DNA from 4 places in the Hymenobacter sp. J193 genome. Region 3 is predicted to be linked to each of the others. Evidence: riboswitches for the same ligand, from Rfam matches in the RefSeq annotation. Region 3 holds a riboswitch; each other region holds the start of a gene.

What was found. Region 3 has a riboswitch for S-adenosylmethionine ahead of LRS06_RS02185 (PLP-dependent aspartate aminotransferase family protein). Riboswitches for the same ligand answer to the same signal wherever they lie in the genome.
Positions count from the first base shown of each region.
Region 1: linked by a shared signal. The riboswitch ahead of LRS06_RS12295 (O-acetylhomoserine aminocarboxypropyltransferase/cysteine synthase family protein) and the one ahead of LRS06_RS02185 (PLP-dependent aspartate aminotransferase family protein) in region 3 are both predicted to bind S-adenosylmethionine.
Region 2: linked by a shared signal. The riboswitch ahead of metH (methionine synthase) and the one ahead of LRS06_RS02185 (PLP-dependent aspartate aminotransferase family protein) in region 3 are both predicted to bind S-adenosylmethionine.
Region 4: linked by a shared signal. The riboswitch ahead of LRS06_RS18155 (phosphoadenylyl-sulfate reductase) and the one ahead of LRS06_RS02185 (PLP-dependent aspartate aminotransferase family protein) in region 3 are both predicted to bind S-adenosylmethionine.

Region 1 covers NZ_JAJONE010000001.1:2,813,386-2,820,899, forward strand. Annotated here, with positions in the region: gene metX (homoserine O-acetyltransferase) at 1-71, opposite strand, end outside; gene LRS06_RS12295 (O-acetylhomoserine aminocarboxypropyltransferase/cysteine synthase family protein) at 299-1,681, opposite strand; SAM riboswitch class I at 2,061-2,174, opposite strand; gene LRS06_RS12300 (LysM peptidoglycan-binding domain-containing protein) at 2,537-2,827, opposite strand; gene LRS06_RS12305 (hypothetical protein) at 3,058-3,474, shown strand; gene LRS06_RS12310 (erythromycin esterase family protein) at 3,667-5,199, shown strand; gene LRS06_RS12315 (hypothetical protein) at 5,187-6,254, shown strand; gene LRS06_RS12320 (transposase) at 6,355-6,816, opposite strand; gene LRS06_RS12325 (transposase) at 6,813-7,130, opposite strand; gene LRS06_RS12330 (lysylphosphatidylglycerol synthase transmembrane domain-containing protein) at 7,162-7,514, opposite strand, start outside.
Region 2 covers NZ_JAJONE010000001.1:1,491,990-1,499,503, forward strand. Annotated here, with positions in the region: gene porV (type IX secretion system outer membrane channel protein PorV) at 1-941, shown strand, start outside; gene LRS06_RS06455 (pitrilysin family protein) at 947-2,233, shown strand; gene LRS06_RS06460 (PA14 domain-containing protein) at 2,305-3,408, opposite strand; gene LRS06_RS06465 (hypothetical protein) at 3,563-3,688, shown strand; SAM riboswitch class I at 3,787-3,900, shown strand; gene metH (methionine synthase) at 3,973-7,514, shown strand, end outside.
Region 3 covers NZ_JAJONE010000001.1:491,645-499,158, reverse strand. Annotated here, with positions in the region: gene LRS06_RS02200 (sulfatase-like hydrolase/transferase) at 1-1,285, shown strand, start outside; gene LRS06_RS02195 (NCS1 family nucleobase:cation symporter-1) at 1,426-2,934, shown strand; gene LRS06_RS02190 (homoserine dehydrogenase) at 3,074-4,357, opposite strand; gene LRS06_RS02185 (PLP-dependent aspartate aminotransferase family protein) at 4,517-5,719, opposite strand; SAM riboswitch class I at 5,860-5,974, opposite strand; gene LRS06_RS02180 (leucine-rich repeat-containing protein kinase family protein) at 6,200-7,514, shown strand, end outside.
Region 4 covers NZ_JAJONE010000001.1:4,148,909-4,156,422, reverse strand. Annotated here, with positions in the region: gene LRS06_RS18165 (hypothetical protein) at 1-1,248, shown strand, start outside; gene LRS06_RS18160 (lipopolysaccharide biosynthesis protein) at 1,363-2,847, shown strand; SAM riboswitch class I at 3,249-3,340, shown strand; gene LRS06_RS18155 (phosphoadenylyl-sulfate reductase) at 3,653-4,426, shown strand; gene cysD (sulfate adenylyltransferase subunit CysD) at 4,450-5,361, shown strand; gene LRS06_RS18145 (sulfate adenylyltransferase subunit 1) at 5,450-6,736, shown strand; gene cobA (uroporphyrinogen-III C-methyltransferase) at 6,890-7,514, shown strand, end outside.

The DNA of each region.
Region 1 (7,514 bases), 2.3 Mb from region 3:
TGCGGTAGTACGGCCCCGTTTTCCAGCGGAAGGGCAGCAGGTAAGCGGTATAAGTGCGGTTCAGCGGTCATAGATGCGTCAAAAACAAAAAGCCCCGGGAAGGGGCTGAATCAGCAGGCACCAAAGCGGTAAAAGGCCATCCACCAAACTCGGTGCCGTACAGTTGATCCAGCCCCAGACCAGGGCAAGATGAGCCGGGCGGCACGGGGCCTTCCGGTCATCTGCCTGCGGCGTACACTGGAAGTTGACGCCCGGCCGCTCTCTCAGGACGGCCGGGCTCTCAACCCCTCTCCGGTTATCAGACTTCCAGTGGAGCGGCGTGTTCGATTTCGGGCTCAGGCAGCAGGTCGCCGTCCTGGGTTTCGATGGGGGCGGCGTTCTGCACCGCGTCGAAGGCCTGCTGCAGATCGGCGCGGATGTCCTCAAAATGCTCGATGCCCACCGAAATACGCAGCAGTGTGGGCGTAACGCCGGCGGCCTGCTGCTCCTCTTCGGAAAGCTGCTGGTGCGTGGTGGCCGAGGGCTGGATGATGAGCGTTTTAGCGTCGCCCACGTTGGCCAGGTGGCTTACCAGCTTCAGGTTGTCGATAAACTGCGTGGCCGTATCCTTGGAGCCTTTGATGGCGAACGTGAGCACGCCGCCAAAGCCCCGCGTGAGGTATTTCTGGGCCAGCGCGTGGTAAGGGCTGCTCTTAAGGCCGGGGTAGTTCACGGCCTCCACCTGCGGGTGCTGCTCCAGCCACTCCGCCAGCTTCAGCGCGTTTTCTACGGTGCGCTCCACGCGCAAACTCAGGGTTTCCAGGCCGATCAGCAGCTGCCAGGAGTTGAACGGGCTCTGCGAAGGACCGAAGTCGCGCAGGCCTTCCACCCGGGCCCGAATGATGAAGGCAATGTTGCCAAACGGCCCATTTTTGCCGAATACGTCGTTGAACACCAGCCCATGGTAGCCCTCCGAGGGCTCGGTAAACTGCGGGTACTTGCCGTTGCCGAAATCATACTTGCCGCCGTCCACAATCACCCCGCCAATGGAGGTGCCGTGGCCGCCAATCCACTTCGTAGCCGACTCCACCACGATGTGGGCGCCGTGCTCCAGGGGCCGGAACAGGTAGCCACCCGCCCCGAAGGTGTTGTCCACGATAAGCGGCAGGTCGTGCTTCTCAGCAATGGCAGCAATAGCCTCGAAATCAGGCACGTTGAAGCCGGGGTTACCGATGGTTTCGAGGTAGAGGGCCTTGGTGTTTTCGTCAATCAGGGCCTCAAAGCTTTCGGCCTTGTCGCCGTCGGCGAAGCGCACCTCTATACCCAGGCGCTTGAAGGCCACTTTGAATTGGTTGTAGGTGCCGCCGTACAGAAACGAGGTCGAAACGAAGTTGTCGCCAGCCTGCAGAATGTTGTTGAGGGCAATGAACTGAGCCGCCTGCCCCGAGGAAACAGCCAGCGCTGCCACCCCGCCTTCCAGCGCCGCCACACGCTGCTCGAACACGTCGGTGGTAGGGTTCATCAGGCGGGTGTAGATGTTGCCGAACTCCTTGAGGGCAAACAGGTTGGCGCCGTGCTCCGCGTTCTTGAACACGTAGCTGGTAGTCTGGTACAGCGGTACGGCGCGGGCACCGGTAGTGGGGTCGGGCTGCTGGCCGGCGTGGAGTTGGAGGGTTTCGAAGCGCAGGTTCTGAGTAGACATAATGGGGCTGATGGAAAGGAAGTTGGAAGAGAAACCGAAGGCGAATGGAAAGGAAAACCGGCTACGAAGAAGCGTAGCCGAGCCCGTATCGGGCCCGAAAAGCCGCCGAAAATGAGCGGGTCAGGTTAGCCGATACCGCCCGGTGCGTTGAAAAGCGGCAACACCGGACAAAGCTGGGCAGGCGGGGAAAGGGAGGCTGGAGCCGAAATGGCTAGCAACAGCAACAACACGCGCCGCAACAGGGGCGCATTCGCATTCGCTCCGCAACCGGGCTAAGAGCAGCCACGCGGAAACCCCACGGCTGAACGGCGAGCAAAGATGCGGCCGGAGCGGTAGGGTTAGTAGAGGCGAAAGCGAAGGAGTTTTCCATGGTACTCGAAGGTTATATGCCCCGCCGCCGGAAGGCTGGTCGGGCAGGAATTGGCACCTTTCGCGCGGTCGAAGGTTGCCAGCGGGTCACGGAGCCTGTTCTCTCGCCGCTTCTGTATAAATCCTATGAAAACTACCCCGCCGCGAGCGGGGGAGTACCGGGTTGGTGTTGCAAAGGTATAGCCATGATTTTGATATATGCAATAGCTATTGAAAATATTTTACAGAGTTTGTCTGCCCATGTTAGTAGGTCATATTAGTAGGTATAAATGTTGATTAACCTACTGTTTATAAGCAAAATGAGACGAAAAACGCAGGCGGAATAACTATCGGTTTTTATGAAGTAAGCCGTTGGCCAGGAATATTTTTTCAGCTTCTTTCACCGCTAAAGTATCATAAGTCGGGAGTCAGAAAGCTGATTCGACAACAAAAAAGCCACCCTTGGACGAGTGGCTTTTTTAGGATATTATCGAGAAACAGGGCTGTCTAGAGCTTGGGCAGCGTCAGTACCTGGCCTACTTCAATATGGTCGGGGTTAGCGCCAATAGTGGCTTTGTTGGCGTCGTAGATCTGATGCCACTTGGCAGCGTCACCGTAGTGGTGCTTGGCAATCTTGGAAAGGGAGTCGCCACTTACTACAGTATAGGAGTCACCAGCAGTGGTGGCAGCCTGGTTGGTATTACCGAAGAAGTCGGTATTGGCAGCAGGAACAGGGTTGGCGGCGGGGGCAACAGGCTTTTTTTCGCCTTTGTCGGAAAGAAAATCAAAAAGTCCCATGGCAGTACGAATCGTTAAAAGGTGTAGGGAGAAGTAGCCGACTATCAGGCAGATGCCCGTAGGGTTGAGCTTTCATACGCCGCCCTGCCCAATAGGTTTTTGTTGGTAGCATAAGGGAACATCTTTTACCAGCCCGCCGTAAGAGGCGCATAGTTGGCGGCTCGACTATATAGCGCTGGCTGCCTTCTCTCCCTGAACTCTCTCCGTTCACCAACTCCCTATTCTTTCCGATGAAAAATCAAACCAACCCATTTCGCTACCTGGCCACTCTGCTGGTGCTGGTCGCATTGTTCGCCTCGTCCTGCGGCAGCAAAGAAGGCAAAGTTGAAGGCGTAAACATGCTCTACGGTACCGACAGCAAAGTCTGGAAAACCGATAAAGAGCTTAGTTCCACCGGCGATAAAGTGGCCCAGACCGACGCCCAGGAAGACGAACGTTACACGTTTTACGCCAATGGCCAGTTTAGCTTGGCAAGCCCTACCCGAAATATGGCTGGTAAATACACCTTCGACCAAACGGCTAACAAACTCACGTTCATGCCGGATGGCGCCAGCCAGTCTATGACCGTTGACGTAGTAACCATGACGGACGATAAACTGACGTTTAAGGGTACAGATGGATCCGAAATCCGTCTCGAAAAAGAATAACCTTCGCTGCCAGGTTCGAAAAAAGCAGTCTGAAAAACTCGAAGAAGCCCTTTTGCCCCGCGCAGAAGGGCTTTTTTGATGTTTGCTTCCAAAGGAATGCAGCCTTTTTCGCCGAAATCAGCTCGGGATACTAAGGTCGGTGACCTGCCATCAGTAGCTTGCAGTACGAGTGCTTCATTCATTACGCTTTATATGCTGAATACATTTACGTGCCGCTGGATGCTGGCCTTTTTGGGGTGGATTACGGCCAGCACGTTTTGCCTGGCGCAATCTGCCGCCCCAACCGCTACGTTGCCGGTTCATGCTATCCGCAGTATCAACTCTGCCGATACGGATTTCTCCGACCTGGAATTTCTGCGCCAGGAAATAGGCGGTGCCCGGGTGGTGATGCTGGGCGAGCCCACCCACGGTGAAGGCAACGTGTTCGAGGCCAAAATCCGGTTGTTGCGGTTTTTGCAGGAGCGTATGGGTTTCACTACTGTAGCTTTCGAAAGCGGCTTTTATGAGCTAGACAAAGCCCAGCGCGCCATGCAGGCGGGCACTCCGGCCGCCGAGGCCATCGACAACAGCGTGTTTGGCGTGTGGACCAGCACCCGCGAGTTCCGGGAGGTGCTTCTGCTGCTGGGGCCGGGCAAGCTGAAAGTAACCGGGTTCGACTACCAGCTGAGCGGAGCCTACCAGGAGGAACTGCTGGAAGAGCTGGAAACACTGCTCAAGCCCGAAAAAGGGGCCGACGGTATTGCCTACGACTACCTCGACGAGTGTTTCAGCATGATGGGGGAGCATTTCCTGTTTCCTCCTTCTCATCAGATTCAACTCTTCGATCTGCAGCTAGGCAAGGCGCGCAGGCTGCTGGAGAAAGTGGCTGCCGGCCCCGATGCCAAGCGGCGGAAACGGGCGGATTTCTGGCTTCAGAACCTACGCAGCCTGCAAGCCGCGGCCCACGACTACGCCACCAACGACCCGGGCGTAAAGGACTCGACCGAGTTCCGGGCCACCGACAGCAACCCCCGCGACGCGCAGATGGCCGCCAACCTGCTGTGGTATCTGCGCCAGCACCCGCAGGAAAAAGTGGTTTGCTGGGGCGCGCTGCCGCATTTGGCCAACAAAGTGGAAGTGCTGAATGATGACGAAATCAGAACCTACAAGCCGATGGGCCGGGCTGTGAAAGCGGCTTTGGGGGAAGACGCGGTTTATGTGCTGGGTACGCTGGCCGGCAGCGGCACCCACGGCTTTGCGGGCATGGGCGGCTATCAGACGGTGCCAGTGCCGGCCGATGGCACGCTGGAAGCCGAGCTGCTGGCGCAAGGTCAGGAGTATGCTTTTGTGAGTCTAAAGCACGATGCCCTCCGCAAAAACCTGACTACGTACGCTTTCGAATACAAGCCCCAAACCGGCCCGTGGAGCGAAGTTGTGGATGGGTTTCTATACCTGAAATCGGTGAATCCGCCGTATGGGGCTGTTGCTCCGGTAGCGGCTTCTCCAACCGAAGCCCTGGAACAACCTGCCCAAGCCCCCGCTGCTCCCGGCCGGCTGAACCCCGCGTTCAGGCCTACGGGAAGGGTTGGCGCCGCCCTGACGCTTAGTGGCACCGTGCTCGACCGCAAAACCGGCCTGTCGGTGCCATTTGCCACTGTAGCCGTACCCGCCCGGAGTGCTGGCGCCACGGCCAATGCGCAGGGGCAGTTCCGGCTGGAAGTACGCCGGGGGAGATGGTGCAGGTGAGCAGCATTGGCTACGAGCCCATAGCCCTGGCCGCGCAGCCCTCAGCGGGAAAACTCACGCTACGCCTGGCGCCGGCGGCCTTTGCCCTGGCCAACGTGCGCGTAAGTGCCCAGTCGCAGGACCCGAAGCGCATCATGAAAAAGGTAATCCAGGCCGCTGAAACCAACTATGAGCAGGAAGACTATCTGGCGCAGGTGTACTCGCACCGCCGGATCAGCAACTTCGACACCGTGCAAACCGAATTGGAGTATGTAAGCCAGATGCTTGAGCCCGCCGGGTATAGGCACCGGGACGGCGGATTTCTGATGGCCGGTCCCTTAACCAAGCGCCGAGTACAGGAAAAGCATGTTGCCATTCAGCCGGCGGATTCTACCAAGCCAGCCGGTCTGCCCATCGGCAGTGGGGCCGAAACCGCCGACCCCGTCCGTACGTCTCCACTGTTTAAGTCGGCTACGTTAGGTAAATATGTTTTGCGCCTGGATACTATTCAGCAGTACGCCGGCGTCACAGTGTACGTCATCAACTTTGCCGTGAAGCGCGCCACGCACCGCAGTACGGGTAATTACTTGGAGAAAAGCTACTCTGGTAAGGTGTATGTGCGCCAGGATGACTACGCGGTAGTGCGCTATGAGGCGCTGTGGCAGTTCGATACCGTGCGCTACAATTCTGTTTCCCGCAAATACTACGGACGGAACAATCAGATTTCCCGGCTGTACACAGAGGTATTCACCGATAACCGGTCGGCGAATATTGTGCTGTACGAAAAAGGCAGCAATGGGCGCTACCATACGGCGGTCAGCTTATTTCAGAGCCTGGCTATTGGTCGCAAGCTGGGTGGAAAGCCTTTCTACTACCAGGGCAGCGGCGAAGAGCATTTTACCAGCCTGCCTGTAGGCACCCAACTCCTGCCTGTGAATCCTAAGATTGACCCCCGGATTGCCGAGTTCGTGCATGTGCAGCTACAGCATACGCCTTACCGCCCTGAGTTCTGGGGGAGCTACCAGCGCCCGGTGCCCACCGAGTCGGCACCGGAGTTGGAAGCTACCAAAAAGTGAGCTGTCATTTCGAGTGATAAAGAGTAATCCGGGAGGGTTTTCACTTAAGATTCCCCAGATTCCTCACCCTGTTCGAAATGACAAATGCTTAAGAAGCTGTTTAAGTTAGCTTGGTGAGTCGTCGGATGTTGGCTAGGTAGAGCCAGGCGTTGGCATGCTGCGTTTTCCGTTCGTAGTCTTTGGCCAAGCGGCGGTTGTTGCCGGCCCAGGCAATGCTGCGCTCCACCACCCAGCGCTTGGTGTGGATAAAAAAACGGCCTTTGTCGGCCACTACGCCCTTGGGTACCTGCGCCAGTACACCCCGGCCCGCCAGGTGCTGGCGAAAGCAGCGGCCAAAGCCGCCGTCCACGAACACGATCTGCAGCCGGTCAAGTAGTTCGTTGTCCAGCGCCAGTGCGTCCCAGAAGCGGGCCGTGCTGGCGCCGTCGTGGCAGTGGGCGGCGACCACGCAGCAGGCGAGCAGGTTGCCCAGCGTATCCACCAGGAAAAAGCGCTTGCGGCCCTTGATGCATTTGCCCGCGTCGTAGCCCACGCAACGCGTACTGGTGGCCGTGTTTTTCACGCTTTGGCTGTCGAGGATGGCCTCGGTGGGCTGGGCATTTTTTTTGCCCGCTCCCGGGCCTCAATCGTCAAACAAGCACTGACCCGTTGCCAGCTGCCATCCGCTGTCCACTTGGTGAAATAGTAGTACACCGTCGGCCAGGGTGGAAAGTCCGCCGGCACGTCGCGCCACACGCAGCCGTTCTTGAGCACGTAGAAAATGCCGTTTACTACCGCTCGCAACGGCCACTTGCTCGTGCGCTGCACCACCAGCAACGGCGCCAGCTTTGCCCACTGACGCTCCGTTAGATCCGAACTGTAACGCTTTTGCTGCATCCCCAAAGCTACTCGCTAACTTAAACAGCTTCTAAGAAACCTGGGTTGCGGCTTCGGGGCGCCGCCCGAACACGCGCGTAATCCAGCGCGGCAGGAAGATGGCGCCCAGCACCAGGTACAGGTAGTACGTGACGATGCGGTACAGCAGCACGATGAAGTTCGTCATGGTAGGCGTGCCGATGAACTTGCCGAAGAACGTGGGAAATGCGCCCTCTGCAATGCCCGCACCACCCGGCGTAATGGCTACCAGCAGAATCACTTTGTAGGTGATGTTACGGGCAAACATCATCGTAAACTCACTGGGCGTGGTGGGCACGAAGGCCGCAATCAGGCAGCCAATGACGAGGTAGCGCGCCGTCCACACAAATACGGTGCTGAGCACGG
Region 2 (7,514 bases), 1.0 Mb from region 3:
AGGTGACGGACGATATGGGCCTGGGCTACCTCTCGGGCTACCACAAGGTGGGCCAGCGCTCCGCCTTCGGGGTGTCGCTCATGTATTTCGACCTGGGTGAAATCAACTTCCGCGACATCAATAACGCCGACAACGGTACGTACAACCCCAAGGAATACTCGCTGAGCGTATCGTATGGGCAGCGGCTGAGCGAAAACCTGGGCGTAGGCGTAGCCGCCCGCTACATTCGCTCCAACCTCACCGGCGGGCAGGGTGATACCCGCCCTGGCAACGCCGCCGCCGTTGATCTGGGTTTGTACTATACCAAAGACCTGACCATCGGAGCCCAGGACTACAACCTGGCGCTGGGCGCGGCTATTTCCAACATCGGCAACAAAATCACCTACACCAACCCCGAGCAGGGCAACTTTTTGCCCGCCAACCTGAAGCTGGGTACGGCCATTACGAAAGAGCTGGACGCCTACAACAAGCTCACGCTCACGGTGGATGCCAACAAGCTGCTGGTGCCCAGCCCCTACTATGTAACGGGCGACACCACCGGCCGGGGCCGCCAGGTGCTGGAAGAAATAGACGCGGAAAACCGCTCCCGCGCCGGCAAAGGACTGGTCAGCTCTATTTTCAGTTCGTTTGGTGATGCTCCCGGCGGCTTCAAGGAAGAGCTACAGGAAATCAACATTTCTGCGGGCCTGGAATATTGGTACAATGATTTGCTGTCGGCCCGCGTAGGGTATTTCTATGAGCACCCACAGAAGGGGGCGCGTCAGTATCTGAGCTTCGGGGCCGGCCTGCGCTACCAGGTGTTTGGGGTAGACGCCGCTTATCTGGTTCCGAACAACAAAAACAACCCGCTTTCCCAAACCTTGCGGGTATCGTTGCACTTTAACTTTGCCGGGGCCGCCGATGCCGCCTCACCGGCCGGCGACCCGGCTCCCACGAACTAACATTCATGCTCAATCGTCTTATTGCTCCTCCCGTTCAGCCGCTGGCCAGCATCACGCTGCCCGCGGCTGACGTGCTTTCACTGCCTAATGGCAGCCGCCTGCATATCCTGCGCAACGCGGCCCAGCCCGTAATCCGTCTGCAGGTGGTATTCCGGGCCGGCAAGTGGTACGATACCACGCCGGGCGCTTCGGTGCTCACGGCCCGTATGCTGCTGGAAGGCACCCGCACCCGCACCGCCCGCCAGATTGCCGATGAAGTTGCCTTTTTCGGTGCCTCCCTGGAATGCGAGCAGGGCTTCGACCGCGCTACGCTCACGCTCTACTGCCTGGCACGCCACCTCGGCCAGCTGCTGCCGGTTGTGGCTGATGTACTTACGGAACCCACTTTCCCCGAAACCGAGCTGGCGCAGCTTAAGGCCCGCACCATCCAGAACGTGCGCATCGAGCGGCAAAAAACCAGCTATCTGGCAGCCGAGCGGTTTTCGCGCAACCTGTTTGGGGCCGATACGCCCTACGGGGTAGTATTTCAGGAAGACACATTTCAGGCTATTCCCCGGGAAACGCTCCAGGCTTTCTTTCAGCAGGCGTATTCATTTGCTGATGCTGAAATCTTTCTTTGCGGCGACGTGGGCCCGGCGCAGCAGCAAGCCGTTCAGGCCGCTTTAGGCAGCATCGGCAGCGCCAGTGCCCCGGTCAATGAAGCCCACACGCAGGCCGACAGTTCTGGCCTGCCCCTGGCGGCCGACTACGTTACGGTGCCGGAGAGTATCCAGTCCTCCATCCGGATTGGCCGGCTGTGGCCCTCCCCTGCCCACTCCGACACGCATCGGCTGCAGGTGCTGGTAAAGGTATTAGGTGGCTATTTTGGCTCCCGTCTGATGAAGAACATCCGCGAAGACAAGGGCTTCACCTACGGCATCTACGCCAGCGTTACGCCCCGGGAGCATGCCACCAGCTTCGTCATTGGCACCGACGTCAACGCCGCCAGTACCGCGGCCGCCATTCAGGAAATTCGCCATGAGCTACAGCTGCTGCAGGACGAGGCTATTCCCGCTGAAGAGCTGCAAACCGTCAAAAACTACATGGCCGGCAAGTTTGCCAATGAGCTGAGCACCGTGTTTGAGCAGTGCGACAAGTATAAGAGCATCGTATTCCTGGGCCTGCCCGCCAGCTACTACACCGACTTCGTGCAACAAATCCAGCGCGTAACGGCCCCTGAGCTGCAGCAGCTGGCTCAGCAGTATCTCCAGGCCGATACGATGCTGGAAGTCGTGGCCGGCCCCAAGAAGTAGCTCAAGGAGGCAAGAAGCAACCGCAGGCGCACAGCGTCCAGGGCTTTGCGGACGCAGTAGCTGGAAGCTGATTAGCGCGCCACCAGCTCCACCCGCCGGTTGCGGGGGCGCTGCCGTGGGTCACCGTTATCGGCTACGGGCCGGGTACCGCCGTAGCCGACGGCCGTGAGGCGCAGCGAGTCTACGCCGTGCTGGACGAGGTAGCGGCGCACAATCTGGGCCCGCTGCTCGGAAAGCTGCTGGTTGAGGTTTGCGTCGCCCACGTTATCGGTGTGGCCGGCTATTTCGAAGCGGGCCGCTGCTTCCGTCCGGAGCAGCCGCACCAGTCGGTTCAGCTCGGGCTGTGAGGTGGGCAGCAACCGGGCGCGGCCCTGTTCGAAATACAGGTTTTTCAGCTCCACCACAGCGCCCTTCGCCAGATTGGCAAGGCTGGGCAATGAGTCGGGCGTTGCGGCCGGAGCCACTGTTGGTGCCGAAACAACCGCCTGAGCTGGCCGGGCGGCGGGCACGGCAGCTACGGCGGGGCGGGTGGCCGGCCGGGCAGCGGGCGTGGGCCGGCGGCGGGGCGTCGTTGGGGCCGCCACGGGCGCGGGCGTTGGCTTAGGAGCGGCAGCTACCACGGGCACCGGCCGGGGCTGCGCTACCGGAATAGGGCGGGCTGAGCCGGGCAGAGCCGTAAACAGCACCTTGCTGCTCACTGTTTCGAAGCCGCCCAGCTCCTCCGTACGCCGCCATTGCAGCAGCGCCCGACTCTCTATTCCGTTCTGAAAGTACTCGATGCGCACCGGATAGTACCGGCCGGCCTGAAGCCTAATGCGCACGGTGGCATTGAGGTGGTCCTGGTCGCGCCAGGCATCAATTAGCCGCTTCCCGCCCAGCCAGAACCGGAAACCGTCGTCCATCACCGTTGAAAACTCATACTCTCCCGTGACCGGTGCCAGCAGCCAGCCCTGCCACCGCACCGAAAACTCCTCCGTGGGCATATCCGGCCTGGGCGGGATGTGTTCCCAGTCGAAATCAATCTGACGGTCGGTACGGGTAAAGACTTTTTCCTCGAAGTTCATCCCTCGGTAATACGTGCCTTTCAGCCCCGTGCCCACGGGTAGCGCGGATGTTTGCGCCAGTAGCGGCGCGGCGCTCAACAACAATATCAGCCAGGTGAATAAGTGCTTCATCGGAAGAAAGAATAAGATAGTGACGTTGGCAGCCCCAGGCAAAGAAACGCTCCTACGGTTGTAGTTCGTATAGACCGCCCGACAAACCAATACCGTTGCCTGGTCGTAAAGTAGAGTGTGCGGTAATTTTCATTCAACTCCGCGCACCGCAGCTATGGCTACCAAGAAAACTCCTTCTACTTCGGCTAAAAAAACGGATCCGTGCTGGAAAGGCTACGAGCAGGCTGGCACCAAGCAGAAAGACGGCAAAACTGTCCCAAACTGCATCAAAAAAGACTAGCTCTTGTCAGACGCAGCTTCTCTGCTTTAAACAACCCCGGCCTTCTCACTGGCCGGGGTTGTTGTTTTTAGTTCGTTCCGCCGTATCTTCGCCTCTGTTACTTATCCAGAAAGACCGAGGGATTGGGCCCGACGACGTCTTAGCAACCTGAAATAAAACAAGGTGCTAACTCCCGTTTCAGGGCATTTAGGTGCGCTGGAAGAAGATAAGTACAGGACTCGCGCCCCCACGCGGCTCTTTCTGGATAGGCACTTTTTGCTGCCGATTTTCTGAGAAGAGCCGATATGCCGACCGTCACCGCCTCCCCGCTCCACGATATTCTTGCCAAGCGCGTCCTGATTCTGGACGGCGCCATGGGTACCATGATTCAGCGCCATACGCTGACCGAGGACGACTTCCGCGGCACCCGCTTTGCCGACCACCCGAAGCCCCTGCGCGGCAACAACGACCTGCTCAGCCTAACCCGCCCCGACATCATCAAAGGCATCCATGCCGATTACTTCGCAGCCGGGGCCGATATGGTGGAAACCAACACGTTCAGTGGCACCACCATTGCGCAGGCCGATTATGGGCTGGAGCATATCGTGTATGAGCTCAACTACGAGTCGGCGCGCATTGCCAGGGAAGTAGCCGACGAGTTTACGGCCCGGAACCCCGACAAGCCCCGCTTCGTGGCCGGCGCTATTGGGCCCACCAACCGTACCGCCTCGCTCTCCCCCGACGTGAACCGCCCCGGCTTCCGGGCCGTGACCTTTGATGAGCTGGCCACCGCCTACCACGAGCAGGTGCGCGGCCTCATCGACGGCGGCTCCGACGCCCTGCTCATCGAAACCATCTTCGATACGCTCAATGCCAAAGCGGCCCTGTATGCCGTGCAGAAGTTCTTCGATGAAGGCGGCCGCGTGGTGCCCGTCATGATTTCGGGCACGATTACCGACGCCTCCGGCCGCACCCTTTCGGGGCAGACGGTGGAGGCCTTCTGGAACTCGATTCGCCACCTGCCGCTGCTAAGCGTGGGCCTGAACTGTGCCCTCGGGGCCGATCAGCTGCAGGTGTATATCAAGGAGCTGAGCCGCATTGCGGATGTGCACATTTCCGCTTACCCCAACGCCGGCTTGCCGAATGCCTTTGGTGGCTACGATGAGTCGGCGCAGGAATTTGCGGGGGTAGTAGAAAATTACCTTAAGGAAGGCCTCGTGACGGTGGTAGGCGGCTGTTGTGGCACCACGCCCCAGCACATTGGCGAGCTGGCCCGCCTGGCCGGGAAGTACGAGCCGCGTAAGCTGCCGGAGCTACCGAAAGCTACCCGCCTGAGTGGCTTGGAGCCCTTCGGTATCTACCCTGAAAGCCTGTTCGTGAACGTGGGTGAGCGGTGCAACGTAACCGGCTCCCGCGCTTTTGCCCGCCTTATCCGGACCGGCAACTACGAAGCTGCCCTGCAAGTAGCCCGCGACCAGGTGGAAGGGGGTGCCCAGGTCATTGATGTGAACATGGACGAAGGCATGCTCGACTCGGAGCAGGCCATGACCACGTTCCTGAACCTCATTGCCTCGGAGCCCGATATTTCGCGGGTACCGATTATGATTGATTCCTCGAAGTGGAGCGTGCTGGAAGCCGGCCTGAAATGCGTGCAGGGCAAGAGCATCGTCAACTCCATTTCCCTTAAGGAAGGCGAAGAAACCTTCAAGGAGCGCGCCCGCACCGTGCGCCAGTACGGCGCCGCCGTGGTGGTCATGGCCTTCGATGAGAACGGCCAGGCCGACAACTATGAGAAGCGCATCGAAATCTGCCAGCGCAGCTACGACATCCTGGTGAACGAAGTGGGTTTCCCGGCCGAAGACATCATCTTCGACCCCAACATCCTGACGGTGGGCACCGGCATGGAGGAGCACCGCAACTACGCGCTGGACTTCATCGAGGCCGTCCGCTGGATCAAACAAAACCTGCCCGGTGCCCTCACCAGCGGCGGCGTCAGCAACATCAGCTTCTCATACCGCGGCAATGATGTAGTGCGCGAGGCCATGCACTCCTCCTTCCTCTACCACGCTATCCAGGCGGGCCTCGACATGGGCATCGTGAACCCCAGCCAACTGGCCGTGTACGACGAAGTGCCCAAGGACCTGCTGGAACTGGTGGAAGACGTGCTGCTGAACCGCCGCCCCGACGCCACCGAGCGCCTCGTAGACTTTGCCGACACGGTGAAACAGAAGGACAAGGTGGAGGTAGTAGCCGATGCCTGGCGCAGCTTGCCAGTAAAAGAGCGCCTGCAACACGCCCTCGTGAAAGGTATCACGGAGTTCATCGACCAGGATACCGAGGAAGTGCGCCAGCAGGTGGGCAGGCCGCTCGAAGTGATTGAAGGTCCGCTGATGGCCGGCATGAACGTAGTGGGCGACCTGTTTGGCGCGGGCAAAATGTTCCTGCCCCAGGTGGTGAAGTCGGCGCGGGTGATGAAGAAGGCCGTAGCCTACCTGGAGCCCTATCTGCTGGCCGACAAGCAAAGCGGCGACCGGCAGACCGCCGGCAAAATTCTGCTGGCCACGGTGAAAGGTGACGTGCACGACATAGGCAAGAACATCGTGGGCGTGGTACTGGCCTGCAACAACTTCGACATCGTGGACCTGGGCGTGATGGTGCCGCTGGAGCGCATTCTCGACGAAGCCCAGAAGCAGCAGGTGGACGTCATCGGGCTGAGCGGCCTAATCACACCCTCGCTGGATGAAATGGTGTACGTGGCGCAGGAAATGGAAAAGCGTGGCCTCAACACCCCGCTGCTCATTGGGGGCGCTACTACCTCCCGCCTGCACGCTGCCGTGAAAATTGCGCCCAACTACTCCGGCCCAGTAGTGCACGTGAATGACGCCTCCCGCTCGGTGGGGGTGGCAGCGGCCCTACTCGGCTCGGCTGATGTGGAATACGCCCGCACCGTGCGTGAGGAGTACCGCCAGCTCCGCGAGGACTATGCCGGCCGCCAGCGCGAGAAAAGCTACCTGACCATTGAAGCCGCCCGCGAGAATGGCTTCAAGGCCGACTGGGAAACTACCCCTATTGTGAAGCCGACTTTCCTGGGCACCAAGGCGCTGGAAGACTACGATTTGGCCGAGCTGGTGGAGTACATCGACTGGACGCCGTTCTTCCAGACCTGGGAGCTGAAAGGCCGCTACCCCCGCATCCTCACCGATGAGAACGTGGGCGAGGCTGCCACCCAGCTCTTCACAGACGCGCAGAAGCTGCTCAAGCAAATTATCGACGAGAAGCTGCTCACCGCCCGGGCCGTTATCGGTTTCTGGCCCGCCAACACCGTAGGCCACGACACGATTCAGATTTTCCAGAATGACCGCCGCGAAGAAATTCAGGCGGAGTTTTTCACCCTGCGTCAGCAGAGCGAAAAAGCGTCCGGTGTGCCCAACCTGGCCTTCTCTGACTTTGTGGCCCCGCTAGAAACCGGCCGCGAGGACTACATCGGCGGGTTTGCCGTGACGGCGGGTATCGGTATTGAGAAGCTGCTGGATAAGTACGAAAAGGAGCACGACGACTACTCCAGCATCATGGTGAAAGCCCTGGCCGACCGCCTCGCCGAAGCCTTTGCCGAGCGCCTGCACCAGCGCGTACGCGAGGAATTTTGGGGCTACGACCCGGCCGAAAACCTCTCGAACGAGGACCTCATTCAGGAGAAATATAAAGGCGTGCGCCCGGCGCCTGGGTACCCCGGCTGCCCTGACCATACCGAGAAAATCACCCTGTTTGAGCTGCTCGACGCGGAAAACAAAACCGGCATCCGCCTCACCGAAAACCTGGCTATGTACCCCGCCTCTTCGGTCAGCGG
Region 3 (7,514 bases):
CGGGGCGGTGCTGGGCGCCAGCCTAGTGCTGGCCGGCCTGCACTGGCTGCGGCAGCGCATAGCCTGGCGCGCGGCCCCGGTTTCGGCGCTGCTGCTGCCGCTGGCGGGAGCGGCCATCTATGCCCAGATAAAATGGACCACCGGCACCGTCGATGACTTCCCGGCTTTGTACCGGGTGCCGCTCACGCTGCTGGCAGCCATTACCGACCAGCTGCCCCAGCCCCAGCGGGCGCCCGTGCCGGTGGCCCCCGTGGCACCAGGCGTGCCCCATTTGTTTCTGGTGGTGGATGAAAGCATTACGGCCTCGGAGCTGACGCTGCAAGATTCTGCTTTGCGCACTACGCCCTTTCTGTATTCGGTGCGCGGGCAGCTCCACGACTTTGGGGTGGCCAGCGCCACCATCAACCAAAGCGCGGGCTCCAACATTGCCCTGATGAGCGGTACCCGCCCCGCGGAGCTGCCCGACACCCGGTACCGCACGTTTGCCCGCACCAGCATCTTTCAGTTTGCCAAGCGGGCCGGCTATGCCACGTACTATATTGATGCCCAACTGGGCGGCGACGTGCTGCAGAACTTCATGAGCCCCGAGGATCTGCGCTACATCGACCACGTGGAGCGCCCCGCCGCGCAGCAGCCCCAGCTGGCCTACTATGAGCGCGACATGGTGGTGGCCGCGCGGCTACGCGAGCTGGCCCGGCAGCCGCGCAAAGTTTTCACCTACGTAGTAAAAGCCGGCGCCCACTGGCCCTACGCCCGCACTTACCCGGCCGACTCAGCGTTTTTTCGCCCCGTCCTTTCCCCGCGCAGCCTCTACAAAGACCAGAACCGGACCCTCAATACCTACCACAACGCCGTGCGCTGGACCGTGGACGAGTTCTGGCGCAAACTAATGACGGACATTGTGCCCCGGGACAGCGCCGTGGTGGTGTACACCTCCGACCACGGCCAGAACCTGACGACCTCGGGTGTGGCTGTTTCGCATGCGTCGGTGTATGAAACCTCGCCCCAGGAAGTAGCCGTGCCACTCTGGGTCTGGGACGCCGGTAAGCAGGTGACTTTTCCTCCAACGGCCGTAACCGGCCCGGGCCGCAGTCACTTCGATATATTCCCGACGCTGCTGCGGCTGCAGGGCTACGCGCCGGCCTGGGTGGCGCAGCACTACGGCTCCTCCCTGCTGGACGCCCCGACCCAAGAACCCCGCCGGTTCATGACGGGTGACTTGTTCGGGCGGGGGCCGCACGCACTGCAGCCTTTCCAGTGGCCGCTCGCGCAGTCGGTGAAGTAGCGCGAGCCGGCAGCCAGGGCGGCATTGCCCACTATACTATGTGGATGCCGCTGCATTTCTGGCAGCCCGCCAGCGGAAATGCTTGCGTAAGGTGCTTTCTCTGCTTTACTTACGAAGTGAACCTTCTAAGGCGCCGCCCTATGCAAGTACTTTCTACCCCGGTAAACGACCAGCCCAGCGCCGGCCTCACCAGTCCTGATCTGGCCCCCGTACCCGCCGCGGCCCGCACCTGGACCAGCGCCAACTACGCCGCCCTGTGGATCAGCATGAGCTTGTGCATTCCCACGTATATGCTGGCCAGCTCGCTGATTGAAGGCGGCATGAACTGGTGGCAGGCACTGCTGACTATTTTCCTGGGCAACACGGTGGTGCTGGTGCCCATGCTGCTCAACGGGCACGCCGGGGCTAAATACGGTATTCCGTTCCCGGTCTTTGCGCGCGCGTCGTTTGGGGTGCGTGGGGCCAACGTGCCCGCTCTCTTGCGTGCAATTATTGCCTGCGGCTGGTTTGGCATTCAGACGTGGATTGGCGGCTACGCCCTCTACCAGATGGCCGTGCTCTGGGTGCCGGGGCTGGCCACGCTGCCGGCCGTGTTTCCAGCTTCCTGGGGCCTGGCAACGGGACCGGCCATAACCTTTTTCCTGTTCTGGGTGCTGAACATGTACGTGGTGTACTTGGGCGTCGACAGCATCAAGAAGCTGCTGGTGTTCAAGGCGTTTTTCCTGCCGGTGGCGGCAACAGCTTTGCTGTGGTGGGCCATTTCGGCTGGCCACGGCTTGGGGCCGATTCTGGCGCAGCCGGCCAAATTTGCTTCTTCGGCCGAGTTCTGGGCGTTTTTCTTTCCCTCGCTCACGGGTATGGTAGGCTTCTGGGCCACGCTTTCCCTCAACATCCCCGATTTCACCCGCTACGCCATCAGTCAGCGGGCTCAGGTGCTGGGGCAGGCCCTGGGGTTGCCTTCGTCCATGACGCTGTTTTCCTTTGTGGGCGTGGTGGTTACGTCGGCCACGTTCGTGATTTACGGACAAACCATCTGGGACCCGGTGGTACTGGCTGGTAAGTTCGACAGCAAAGTGCTGGTGAGCGTGGCCATGCTGGCCGTAGCGCTTTCCACCCTGGCCACCAACATTGCCGCCAACATCGTTAGTCCAGCCAACGACTTCGCCAACTTCGCCCCCGAGAAAATATCCTTCACCACGGGCGGCTACATCACCGGCGTCATCGGCTTGCTGATCTTCCCCTGGAAGCTCATAGCCGACCCCTCCGGCTATATCTTCACCTGGCTGGTAGGCTACTCGGCGCTGCTGGGTCCCATCGGCGGCATCATGATAGCCGACTACTACCTGCTGCGCCATCAGCAACTCCACGTACCGGACTTATACCAGTACCAGGGCCGGTACACCTACCAAAACGGCATCAACTACGCCGGCATGCTGGCTTTGGGCATCGGCATTCTACCCAACATTCCCGGCTTTTTGCAAGCTGTGGGTGCCGTGCCAGCGGGGAGCGTGTGGCCCTGGCTGGCGGCCGTGTACAACTACGCCTGGTTTGTAGGCTTTCTGCTGGCCGGTGGCCTCTACGTGCTGCTGATGCGCCCCCAAACCCGCCTGTCCGTATCGCCCCCACTGGCTGCCGCAGAGGTAGCTTGAGCAGAAAAACAGACAGTCATTCCGAGCGCAGCCGAGGAATCTCGCGTGCTGATGTTGTGGTGCTAGATGATTACTACACTAGCGAGATTCCTCGGCTGCGCTCGGAATGACGGATGGGAGTAGCATGTAACTGCCGCTCCTACAGCGGGCTCACCGCTTCATCGGTTGCCCATGCGGCCTGCACGATGGTATTGGTTTCCGGCGCAGGAGCTGTTGTCACGGCCCGCAGCGGCGCGGGCAGCCGCACGATGCTGATGCCGGGTAGCCGCAGCCACGCAGCCTGCGCCAGTTGCTCCAGTCCAATGGTGCCGGTGAGGTAGTAGCCTAACTCCTGGGAGTGAAAATACTCGTGAACGGTGCTGAAGTCGGCGCGGTCGGGGGCGTGGTCGGCCCCGAAGGTTACCAGTATGTCAGCTTCAGCGGCGGCGGGAGTGAGGGACAGGGCGCTTTGCTGGTGCAGCTTCTTGTACTCGTAGCGGTAGCCGTAGGTAAGGGCCGACAGGTCGCTGAGTACGGCCGAGGCAGTCGGCACAGCGCCGGCGCCTTTGCCCAGGAAAAACTGTCGGTCGGCGAAGTTGCTCTGGGTAATGAGGCCGTTGTATTCGTCCTGCACGCGCGCCAGCTCGTGCTCGGGGCGCACCAGCGTGGGTAGCACAGCCGCCGCTACCCCCCCGTTGGGCAGGCGGCGGGCTTCGGCTACCAGCTTCAACACCAGGCCTTTTTCGCGGGCGTAGCTGCTGGCCAGCTCACTGATGCCGGTTATGCCCACGGCTAGAATGTCCTCGGGCCGGGCTACCAGCCCGAACGCGTGGGCCAGCAGCAGCACCAGCTTGTTGCGGGCGTCGAGGCCTTCTACGTCGAGGGCGGGGTTGCTTTCCGCGAAGCCCAGCTCCTGGGCCTTACGCAGCGCCGCCGAGAAAGTCAGCGCGTCGCGGTGCATGGCCGTGAGGATATAGTTGGTGGAGCCGTTGATGATGCCTTCCACCGCTTCCAGCAGGTCGGTATCGTAGTACTCCTCCAGGTTGCGGATGACGGGCAGGGATGCACAGGCAGCGGCCTCGTAGAGCAGGGGCGTGTTGGTTTCGCGCTGCAAATCAATCAGTTCCTGCAGGTGCTCGGCCAGCATTTTCTTGTTGGCCGTTACCACGGCTTTGCCCCGGCGCAGCGCCCCCATCACGATGCGGTAGGCCTCGTCGGCGTCGTCAATCAGCTCCACAATGACGTTAAGCGTGGGGTCGTCCAGCACTTCGTCGCGGTCGAAGGTGAATAGCTCGGCGGGCAGGTTGCGGGCTTTGGTGCGGTCCTTCACCCCGATGCGGCCGATGCGGGCCCGCAGGCCGGGCGTGCGTTCCAGCACAGTGTGCAGGCCTTGGCCCACCACGCCGAATCCGAATAAGCCGATGCGGATGTCGTTACGATTCATAGTACTTGTGCAAATCAAAAGGGCGTCACACTACTGTTAACCATCATGCTGAGCGCAGATGAAGCATCTCTACCTCTGGCTAACCAATTGACATTGCAACGAAGCGGTAGAGATGCTTCGGCTGCGCTCAGCATGATGGTTTACTATCTTTTTCAGCCCCTACGCCAGCTGGGCTTCGGCTTCGCGTACGGCTTCTTTCAGGGCTACTTTGCCTTCGCTCAGGCGGTCGAGTGCCTGGGCCAGGTCGGCAATCAGGTCTTCGGCATCTTCCAGGCCCACGCTCAGGCGAATCAGGCTGTCGGCCACACCGGCGGCCTGGCGCTGGGCCACGGGCGTGGATTTGTGCGTCATGGTGGCGGGGTGGCAGAGCAGGCTCTTGGCGCCGCCCAGGCTTTCGGCCAGGTGGAAGTACTTGGTGCTGGTGACTACCTGCGTGGCGGCTTCCTGGGTGTCTTCTTCGAGCACGAGGGCAATAATGCCGCCGAAACCGCCGGGCTGCTGCTTTTTGGCTACCGCGTGGTTGGGGTGCTCTTCCAGGCCCGGGTAGTACACGGCGCGCACTTCGGGGCGCGTTTGGAGGAATTGGGCCACTTTCAGGGCCGTGCTACAGTGCCGCTCAATGCGCAGAGGCAGCGTTTCCAGCCCCCGAATCACGAGGAAGGAATCGAACGGCCCGAGGATACCGCCCGAAGCGTTCTGGATGAATTTTAGCTGCAGCCCCAGCTCCTCGGTGGCCGCTACCACGACGCCGGCAATGAGGTCGGAGTGGCCGCCCAAGTACTTGGTGGCGCTGTGCACCACGATATCGGCCCCCAACTTGATGGGCTGCTGGAGCACGGGCGAGGCGAAGGTGTTGTCCACGCACAGCCAGGCGCCGTGGGCATGGGCTATGTCGGCAATGGCGGCAATGTCCGACACTTTCAGGGTAGGGTTGGAGGGCGACTCCAGCCACACCAGCTTGGTTTTTGCGGTAATGGCGGCAGCTACCTTGGCCGGATCAGTGGTGTCGCAGTACACGATATCGATGCCGAAGCGGCGGTACACGTGCTCGAACAGGCGGAAAGCCCCGCCGTACAGGTCGTCGATGGCCACGATCTGGTCGCCAGCCGAGAGCAGCTTCACCACCGCATCGATGGCGGCCAGACCCGAGGCGAAGGCGTAGCCGGAGTGGCCGTATTCGAGGGTGGCCAGGATGTTTTCGAGGGCGCGGCGGGTAGGGTTGCCGGTGCGGGCGTAGTCGTAGCCCTTGTTTACCCCGGGGGCCTCCTGTACGAAGGTCGAGGTCTGGTAAATCGGAACGGAGATGGCGCCGGTGAGCTCATCTACGGGAATGGACTGGAGGAGGCGAGTGGCAGATTGCATGGGTTTGGCCGTTTTGTGGTTAGACGAAAACGCACCTTGTTGCCCAGACACTTATGCAAGATTTCTTACCGAAAGAGCATAAAAAAAGCCCTCCCGACAAGTCAGAAGAGCAAGACCGCTGCAGACGGTAGGCATCTTTTAACTTATCTTCTTCCGCGCCGACCGAAGCCGACTCAGAACAGGATTTAGCACCTGGTATTTCTACTGGTTGCTAAGGCATCACAGGGCCTGTCCCTCCGCCTTTCTTGATAAGTGCTCCGTGGCATGGAGCGCAGGGCAAATGTACAACCAGAATTTATTCGTGCAAATAATTTTGAAAATATTTTGGAGCAGGTGGTAAGGTCATGCAGAGCGCAGCGAAGTATCTCACGTGCAATGGTAATTTGATTACTGATGCAACGTCAGCATGCGAGATGTTTCGCTCTGCTTAACGGCTGATAACCGCAAAGGCAACGGCCGCAAACCACGACCTTTGCCCGTATGCACACGTTGGAGCAATTGCGCCGCGGCGACTTGGTCGGCGCTACCCGCCTTGATCTATCGGAAAGCCTCATGGAGTTTCCCCGCGAAATATTCGAGCTGGCCGATACGCTGGAAATCCTCAACCTCTCCGGCAACGCGCTGGCGGAGCTGCCCGCCGACTTGAGCCGCCTGCGCCGGCTGCGTATCCTTTTCTGCTCCGACAACCAGTTTACCGAGGTGCCCGAGGCACTAGGGAAGTGTTCAGAGCTGCAGATGGTGGGGTTCAAAGCCAACCAGATCCGTACGCTGCCGGCCACCGCGTTGCCACCCAGGTTGCGCTGGCTTATCCTGACCGACAACCAACTCACCGCGCTACCGCCCGAAATCGGCCGGTGCCACGAGCTCCAGAAGCTGATGCTGGCCGGCAACCAGCTTACCCATCTGCCGCCCGAAATGGCGGCCTGCATCGCCTTGGAGCTGCTGCGCATCTCGGCCAACCACCTTGGGGAGCTGCCGACGTGGCTGCTCAGCTTGCCTCGCCTGAGCTGGCTGGCGTTTGCCGGCAACCCACTCAGTGAGTACATCGAAGCCGCCGCGCTGGCCGCGCATCCCATACCAGAAATCAGTTGGGAGAAACTGGCTATCCAGCAACAGCTGGGTGAGGGCGCTTCGGGGGTGATTTACCGGGCGGAGTGGCAGGATCCTGCAGCCCACGAACCGGTTGCCGTGAAGCTGTTCAAGGGCGCCGTGACCAGTGACGGGCTGCCGCATAGCGAAATGGTAGCCTGCATCAGTGCCGGGCGCCACCCCGGCCTGATTCCGGTGCTGGGCAAGCTCAGCCGCCACCCGGCCGCCGCTGAAGGGCTGGTGCTGGAGCTGCTGGACCCAGCTTACCGCGTGCTGGCCGGCCCGCCCAGCTTTTCCACCTGTACCCGCGACGTATATGCTCCCGGAAGTTTATTCAGCCTGGAGCAGGTGCTGCGCATAGCGCACGATGTAGCTTCGGCGGCGCGACACCTGCACGCTCAGGGCCTGCTGCACGGCGACCTGTACGCTCACAACACGCTGGTGAATGCAGCCGGCAAGGCACTGCTGAGCGACTTTGGGGCAGCCAGCTTTTTCGATAAACAGGATAATGCCCGGGCTGAGGCGTTGCAGCAGCTGGAGGTACGGGCCTTTGGCTGCCTGCTGGAAGAGCTGCTGACGCGTTGCCAAAGTGAGCCTGCCGACGCCGCTACGGCGGAAAGCCTATGGGCCTTGCAGCGCCTTTGCGCCCAGCCAATGGTAGCAGCGCGGCCCTTGTTTATCGAAATAGTACAACTGATAACCGGCC
Region 4 (7,514 bases), 3.7 Mb from region 3:
AGTGGAGAAGATGAGTTTTTCGCTCTACAACGACCATATCCACATTCATTTGAAATAAACTGGCGGCAGTGGCGGGGAAAAAGTATTCCTTTTTTCTTTGACAGCGACGCCGGAGAACCACTAATAGAACTGCTGCCAGAAGGAAAATCCTTTATCTGTCCGGACATTATTTCGGCGGCGTTTTACCTGCTCAGCGGCTGGCAGGAGTATTTTTCCGAGGAGCGCGACCAGCACGGACGCTTTCCCTACTCGGCCAGCGTACAGAGCCGCTACGGTTTCGTGACCGTGCCTGTCGTCAATTACTACTTCGATATTCTGAAAACGGCCGTGGAGCACGTAACCGGGCAACCGCTGCGCCCGCGCCGCTGGGCAAACGGCGCGAGTTGGGCCGCCTTTATCACCCACGACATCGACAACCTGTACAGCGCCTGGAAAGCTCCGGCCAACGCTGCCCTGCGCCAGGGCAAGCTGCTTAGCTTCGGCCGGCAGCTCTGGCAGCACTTCACCAAGCCCGATGCCTGGGACAACCTGGCGCAGGTACAGCAAACCGTGGCTTCGTACGGGGCAAAGAGCACGTTCTTCTTTCTGCCTGAGCACCGAAAAGCCGCCAATGGCACGCCCAATGCGGATTATAAAATCAACCATTCGAAGCTTATAAACCAGATTCGTCAATTGTTTGAAGATGGCTCTGAAATAGCAGTTCACGGCAGTTTAAGCGCAGGTGGGGATGATTACAATTTAGTAATCGAAACCGCCACAGTCCGGAAAATAGCCGGCTTGCCACTTGATTCGGGCACTTATTTCGGCAACCGATTCCACTATCTGAGGTGGGAGCCGCGCTTTACTCCAATTCTAGTTGAGGAACTCACGTCGGTTTACGACTCCACGTTAGGCTTTGCTGAGCATTTCGGCTTCCGCAACTCTTACTGTCTGCCTTTTTACCCGTTCAACTTTCAGACCGGCGAAGCCCATGACTTCCTCGAAATTCCGCTGAACGTGATGGACGCTACGCTCTACCACCCGCGCTACCTGCAGCTGGAACCAGCGGAAATCCTGCCGGCCCTCACGCCCATGTTCCAGGAAATCGAGCGGTTTGGGGGCGTGTGCACGGTGCTCTGGCACAACGAGAACTTCGACCCGGCCAACCACCACAACGGCCCCCGCGAGTTCCACACCATCATGGAGTACCTTCGCGGCCGCCACGTGACCTTCGTCAACGGCTCGGATATTTGCGCACAGCGGTCCTAGAACTGTCATTCCGACGCAGGAGGAATCTGGGTTCAGCGTTAAAAGACAAACCCGGATTCCTCCTGCGTCGGAATGACATAAGGGGTAATTCACTAAATCACTAAATCACCGCGCTTGGGCATCGTTCAGCGGCAGGGGCTGCGCAACACCATTATTTCTTACCTGGGGCTGGCGCTGGGGTTTCTGAATACGGCCTTCATTGTGCCGCGCTTTCTGGCCGCCAACCAGCTGGGCCTGACCAGCACGCTGCTGGCCATTGCCACCATTTATGCGCAGCTGTCGGCACTGGGGTTTGCTAGTGTGGGCATCCGGTTTTTCCCGTATTTCCGCAACCGGGAAACCGGGCACCAGGGGTTTCTGCCGCTGCTGCTAGGCGTGCCTTTACTGGGCTTTGCGCTGGTGACGGTGCTGTACCTGAGCGGGAGGCCGCTGGTGCTCAGCTTCTATGAGCAGGACCGCGCCCTCATTGGCTCCTACTACGGCTGGGCGGCGGGGCTGGCGCTGTTCGTGATGCTGTACTCCCTGCAGGACGCTTACCTGAAAGGGCTGTACCACACGGCTTTTTCGTCGTTTGTGCAGGAAATTCTGCTACGGGTGCTACAGGCCGGGGCGGCTGTGCTCTACGGGCTGGGCTACCTGTCGTTTCACGGCTACGTGCTGGCGTACATCGGCTGCATGAGCGGTATTGCCCTGCTGCTTACGGGTTACCTGGCTTACATCGGCGAGCTGCACGTGCGCCCGCAGGCGGCGGCCCTGCGCGTGCAGCCGTTGCGGGGTATTCTGAGCTTCGGGGCGTTTGCGCTGCTGGCCAATATTTCGGGCACCATCATCATGAACATCGACACGCTCATGGTGGGCTCCCAGTTGAACCTGGCCGCAGCGGGCGTGTACAGCATTGCATTTTTCATCAGCACGGCCCTCACGCTGCCGGCCCGCTCGCTCAACAAAATTGCCTTCCCGCTACTGGCCGACTACTGGAAGGAAAACGCCCTGCCGCGTATGGCCGCCTTCTATCGCGACACCACCCGCCTGAATGCCGTGCTGGGCTGCTACTTGGCTCTGGGCATCGCGCTGAACCTGGATTTCATCTACGGCCTGATGCGCAACCCCGCGCTTGAAGCTGGCACTACGGCCGTGCTGGTACTGCTCTTGGCCCGCCTCTTCGACGGTATCACGGGCCTCAACGGGCTCATCCTCGTCACCTCCCCGCGCTACCGCTACGATCTGCTGTTCAACGTGTCGTTGGCGTTGGTAACCATTACCCTCAATGCCCTGCTGATTCCGCGCCTGGGGCTGACGGGGGCAGCGGTGGCATTTCTGCTGGCCATTGTGAGCATCAACCTGGCCCGCACCTGGTTTGTATGGCACAGCTACCGCATGCAGCCCTTCACCGGCCGCATCCCGCTTATTCTGCTGAGTGCGGTAGTAGCCGGCGGAGCCGCCTGGCTGGTTCCCTCCTTCAATTCGCCACTGGTAGCCATGCTCGTACGCTCGGCGGTACTGACGGTAGTGTATGCCACGCTGGTTCTACTCACCAAGTCTGCCCCAGAGGCCAAGGCTTTGATGCAAAAATTTCGGCACCGAAACCCGCTGACCTGATTGTACTCTCACCGGTTGGCCTAGGCCCACAGTAAGGGGCCGTTAAGCCGGGCACCGGGCAGCCAAGTCAAGTTGATGACGCCTGTTGGAAATCATTATGTCATAACTTAAAAACGAGTAAAGAAAGGTTTTTCAGGCTGGCATCAATGCCCTATTTGGCCGCTGTACCAGGCAAAGGGACAGTCATAGAAATTGTATTCTCACTGCATTGCCCAGCTGTCAACCAGTAACCAAAATCACTATTTCACTAGTAGGCATACAGCAACCACCCGAGTTAGATATTTCCACTAAATCAGCGGCTAATTTCACTGGCTGGCGGTTACCCATGAAAAAGAAAATTTGGAAGTATAAAATTTCGACCCTTCCTTTGCCCTACCAATTCTTTACCCCCCAAAGGATTGTTTTTATACAGAGGCGTGGAGAGACAGGCTCTATGAAACGCCGGCAACCAGCGGAATTTCCGAAACGGTGCCAAGTCCTGACCATATAAAAACAACAAACCGTGAACCACTTGTCCAACCTCGTCCCTGCCTCCGCCACTTCCATTGCTGTACAGCATGGGTGTTGTGCTACGATGGGCATGGCGTGTTGTTGCTAGTTCACACCCCTACTTTTCCTGGTTTGTGCGCTGATTTCAGCCCCCGGCAGCTCCGCTATGCTTAGCGGCCGCCTGGCTTAGCACAGGCCGCTTTTTGTTCTGCCGCAGCGCCCCGACCAGCCCACGTCAGGCCAGCTTCCGCGCAGGATGATTCTCCGCCGAACTGCTGCCTTTCTCCGGCCGGTTCTCCTTCTCCCTGCTTGTCGTATGCCCGCAGCCCTGGCCGCGCCGGTTGGTCCACCCCTGGACGACCTGCGCCATCAGCTCACGCCAGCCACCGCCCTGGAGCGGTTGCGCCTCGTGGCTTCTCTGTACCCCAACTCGGCGGTTTTCTCGACCTCCTTTGGCCTGGAAGACCAGATTATCAGTCACTTGATTTTTGAGTTCGACTTGCCCATTCGGGTATTCACGCTCGATACGGGCCGCAACTTCCAGGAAACCTACGCCACCTGGAACAAGACTTTGCTGCGCTACCAGAAGCCGATTGAGGTGTATGCGCCCCGGCAGGAAAGCCTGCAGGCGCTGCTCCTCGAAAAAGGCCCCAACTCCTTCTATGAGAGCGTGGAAAACCGCAAGGAGTGCTGCCACATCCGCAAAGTAGAACCCCTGAACCGCGCCCTGGCCGGGCAACAGGCCTGGGTAACGGGCATCCGGGCCGAACAGTCGCAGAACCGCCAGACGATGGAGCCGGTGGAGTGGGACGCGCCGCACAACCTCATCAAAGTTCACCCGCTGTTCGACTGGACCTGGGAAGAGGCGGTGGCCTTCACCCAGGAGCACGGAATTCCGGTGAATACACTACATAAGCAGGGCTTTGTGAGTATTGGGTGCGCGCCCTGCACCCGCGCCATCAAGCCGGGCGAAGACTTCCGCGCCGGTCGCTGGTGGTGGGAAGACCTTTCGGCCAAAGAATGCGGTCTGCACGCCACCGCCCACCACAATGGTCCCGACCCGGTGGTGGAGCCGGTGCCCGCCAACTAAGTATCAAGCAAGACCAGTTTCTTATGAGTACCCCTTCCTTCGATTACCTCGACCGGCTGGAAGCCGAAGCCATCCACATCCTGCGGGAAGTAGCCGGCCAGTTTGAGCGTCCTGCCCTGCTGTTTTCGGGTGGCAAAGACTCCATTGTGCTTACGCGCCTGGCCGAAAAAGCCTTCCGCCCCGGCCGCTTCCCGTTTCCGCTGGTGCACGTGGATACCGGGCATAACTTCCCCGAGGTGCTGGCCTACCGCGATACGCTGGCCGAGCAGCTGGGCGAAAAGCTGATTGTGCGCAGTGTGGAGGACACCATCCGGCGCCAGCGCCTGCGTGAGCCGATGGGCAAGTACCCCAGCCGCAACCCGCTGCAAACCTACACGCTGCTGGAAACCATTGAGGAGTTTGAGTTTGATGCTTGCATCGGCGGGGCCCGGCGCGACGAGGAAAAGGCCCGCGCCAAGGAACGCATCTTCTCGGTGCGCGACGAGTTTGGCCAGTGGGACCCCAAGCGCCAGCGCCCCGAGCTGTGGAACATCTATAACGGCCGCATCCAGAAGGGCGAAAACGTGCGCGTATTCCCCATTTCCAACTGGACGGAGCTGGACGTGTGGCGCTACATCCAGCGCGAGAACATCACCCTGCCCGACATCTACTTCGGCCACGAGCGTACCTGCGTGGTGCTGCCCTCGGGCCAGCTGCTGGGCCTCACCGAGCACATCCGCCTCGACAAGGACGACGAAATCGTGACGCGGCAGGTGCGTTTCCGCACCGTGGGCGACTCTACCTGCACGGCCGCCGTGGAAAGCGACGCCGCCACGGTGGAAGACATCATCCAGGATCTGCTGCTGGCCAAAGTAAGCGAGCGGGGTGCTACCCGTCTCGACGACAACATCTCCGAAGCCGGCATGGAAGACCGCAAGCGCAACGGGTATTTCTAAGTGGTGAAGTTGTGAAAGGTGAAGTTGTGAATTCTGCACCTCACCTGAACGACCATTCACAATTTCACAAACTCACAAGTTCACCTTTATGGACCTTCTTCGATTTATCACTTGCGGCAGCGTAGACGACGGCAAAAGCACCCTGATCGGGCGGCTGCTATACGACTCCGAATCCGTGTCGCTGGATGTGCTGGCGGCCCTGGAAAAGCGGCAGGCCTCGGGCGGCGTGGTAGACCTCGCCCTCCTCACCGACGGCCTGCGCGCCGAGCGGGAACAGGGCATTACCATCGACGTAGCCTATAAATACTTCACTACGCCCCGCCGCAAATTCATCATTACCGATGCGCCGGGCCACGTGCAGTATACCCGTAACATGGTCACGGGCGCCTCCAACGCTGACCTGGCCATTGTGTTGGTGGATGCGCGCCAGGGCGTGATTGAGCAGACGCGCCGCCACACCCTCATTGCCGCGCTGCTGGGTATCCGCCACTTCGTGCTGGCCGTGAACAAGATGGACTTGGTAGACTACGACCAGGCCGTGTTCGACCAGATTGCCATTGACTATGCAGCCCTTACCAACCACTTCAACCTGCCGGCGGCTACGGCCATTCCGCTCAGCGCCCTCAATGGCGACAACGTGGTGACGCGCTCCAAGCACCTGCCCTGGTACACTGGCCCCAGCCTGCTGGAGCACCTGGAAAGCGTGCCCAGTGCCGTAGAAACGACTTCTGCCCCACGTTTTCAGGTGCAGTACGTGATTCGTCCCCAGACGCCTGAGCTGCCCGACTACCGCGGCTACGCCGGCCAGATTTTGAGTGGCCAGTACCGCCGCGGCGAGCGGGTGCGGGTGCTACCCTCCGGCCTGGAATCCGAAATCGAAGCCATTGAAGTAAACCAGCAGGAAGTGGAATCTGCCGCCGCGCCCCAGGCCGTGGTCATCCGCCTGCGCGACGACCTGGACGTGAGCCGCGGCGACGCCCTGGTGCCCGTCGCGGCCGAAGCTACGGTGACGCGGGAGCTGGAAGCTACGCTGTGCTGGATGAGCGAGCAGCCATTGTGGCCCGGCCGCAAGCTGCTCGTGCAACACCACACCACCCTCTCGAAAGCGTCCGTGTCGGCCATTCTCTACAAGGTGAACGTGCACACGTTTGCCCGGGTATCGGCCGAGCAGGCCCAGCTCAACGACATCGTGCGGGTGCGCCTGAAAACCGCCCAGCCCCTGGCTGTGGACCTCTACCAGGAAAACCGCGCCACCGGGTCTTTCATTCTGGTGGATGAAGTAAGTGGCGACACCCTCGCCGCCGGCCTGGTAGAAGCTGCCAACTCCGAGTACTTCACCGCCCCGGTTCAGCCCCCGGTTGCCTTTTCGATTTAGTGTTCAAGCCAATAGAATGTCATGCTGAGCGCAGCCGAAGCACCTCTACAGCTTTGTCCTCACGCTAGAAGTAGTCAGAGGTAGAGATGCTTCGGCTGCGCTCAGCATGACGGCCTGGAAACTCACCATTTCACCACCTCACCATTTCACCGTATGAAAACGCCCCGTCTGACCGTCCTTGGTGCCGGCCCCGGCGACCCGGAGCTGCTCACGCTCAAAGGGGCGCGGGTGCTGGGTGAGGCCGATGTCATTCTCTACGACGCTCTGGCCAACCGCGAGCTGCTGCAACACGCCCGGCCCGAGGCCGTGCTGGTATCGGTGGGCAAGCGGCGCGGCATGCGCAGCTTTTCCCAGGACGAAATCAACGCCCTGATTGTGGAGCACGCGCACCGCTCCGGCCACGTGGTGCGTCTGAAAGGCGGCGACCCGTTCGTGTTTGGGCGCGGCCGGGAGGAAATGCTCTACGCCGAAGCCCACGGCCTGCGCACCGACTACGTGCCCGGTATCAGCAGCGCCGTGGCGGCGGCCGGCAGCGTGGGCATTCCCGTCACGCACCGGGGCGCCAGCGAGGGGTTCCGGGTGATTACGGCCACTACGGCCACCGGCGAGCTGGCTTCCAGCGTGGCCGAAGCCGCCCGCTCCCGCGCTACCACCGTGATACTGATGGGCCTGGGCGAGCTGCCGAGCATTGTGCGACTGTTCTGCGCGCAGGGCCAGGCCGAGACGCCAGCGGCCATCATCCAGAACGGCACCCTGCCCACCGCCCGGCTGGTCACGG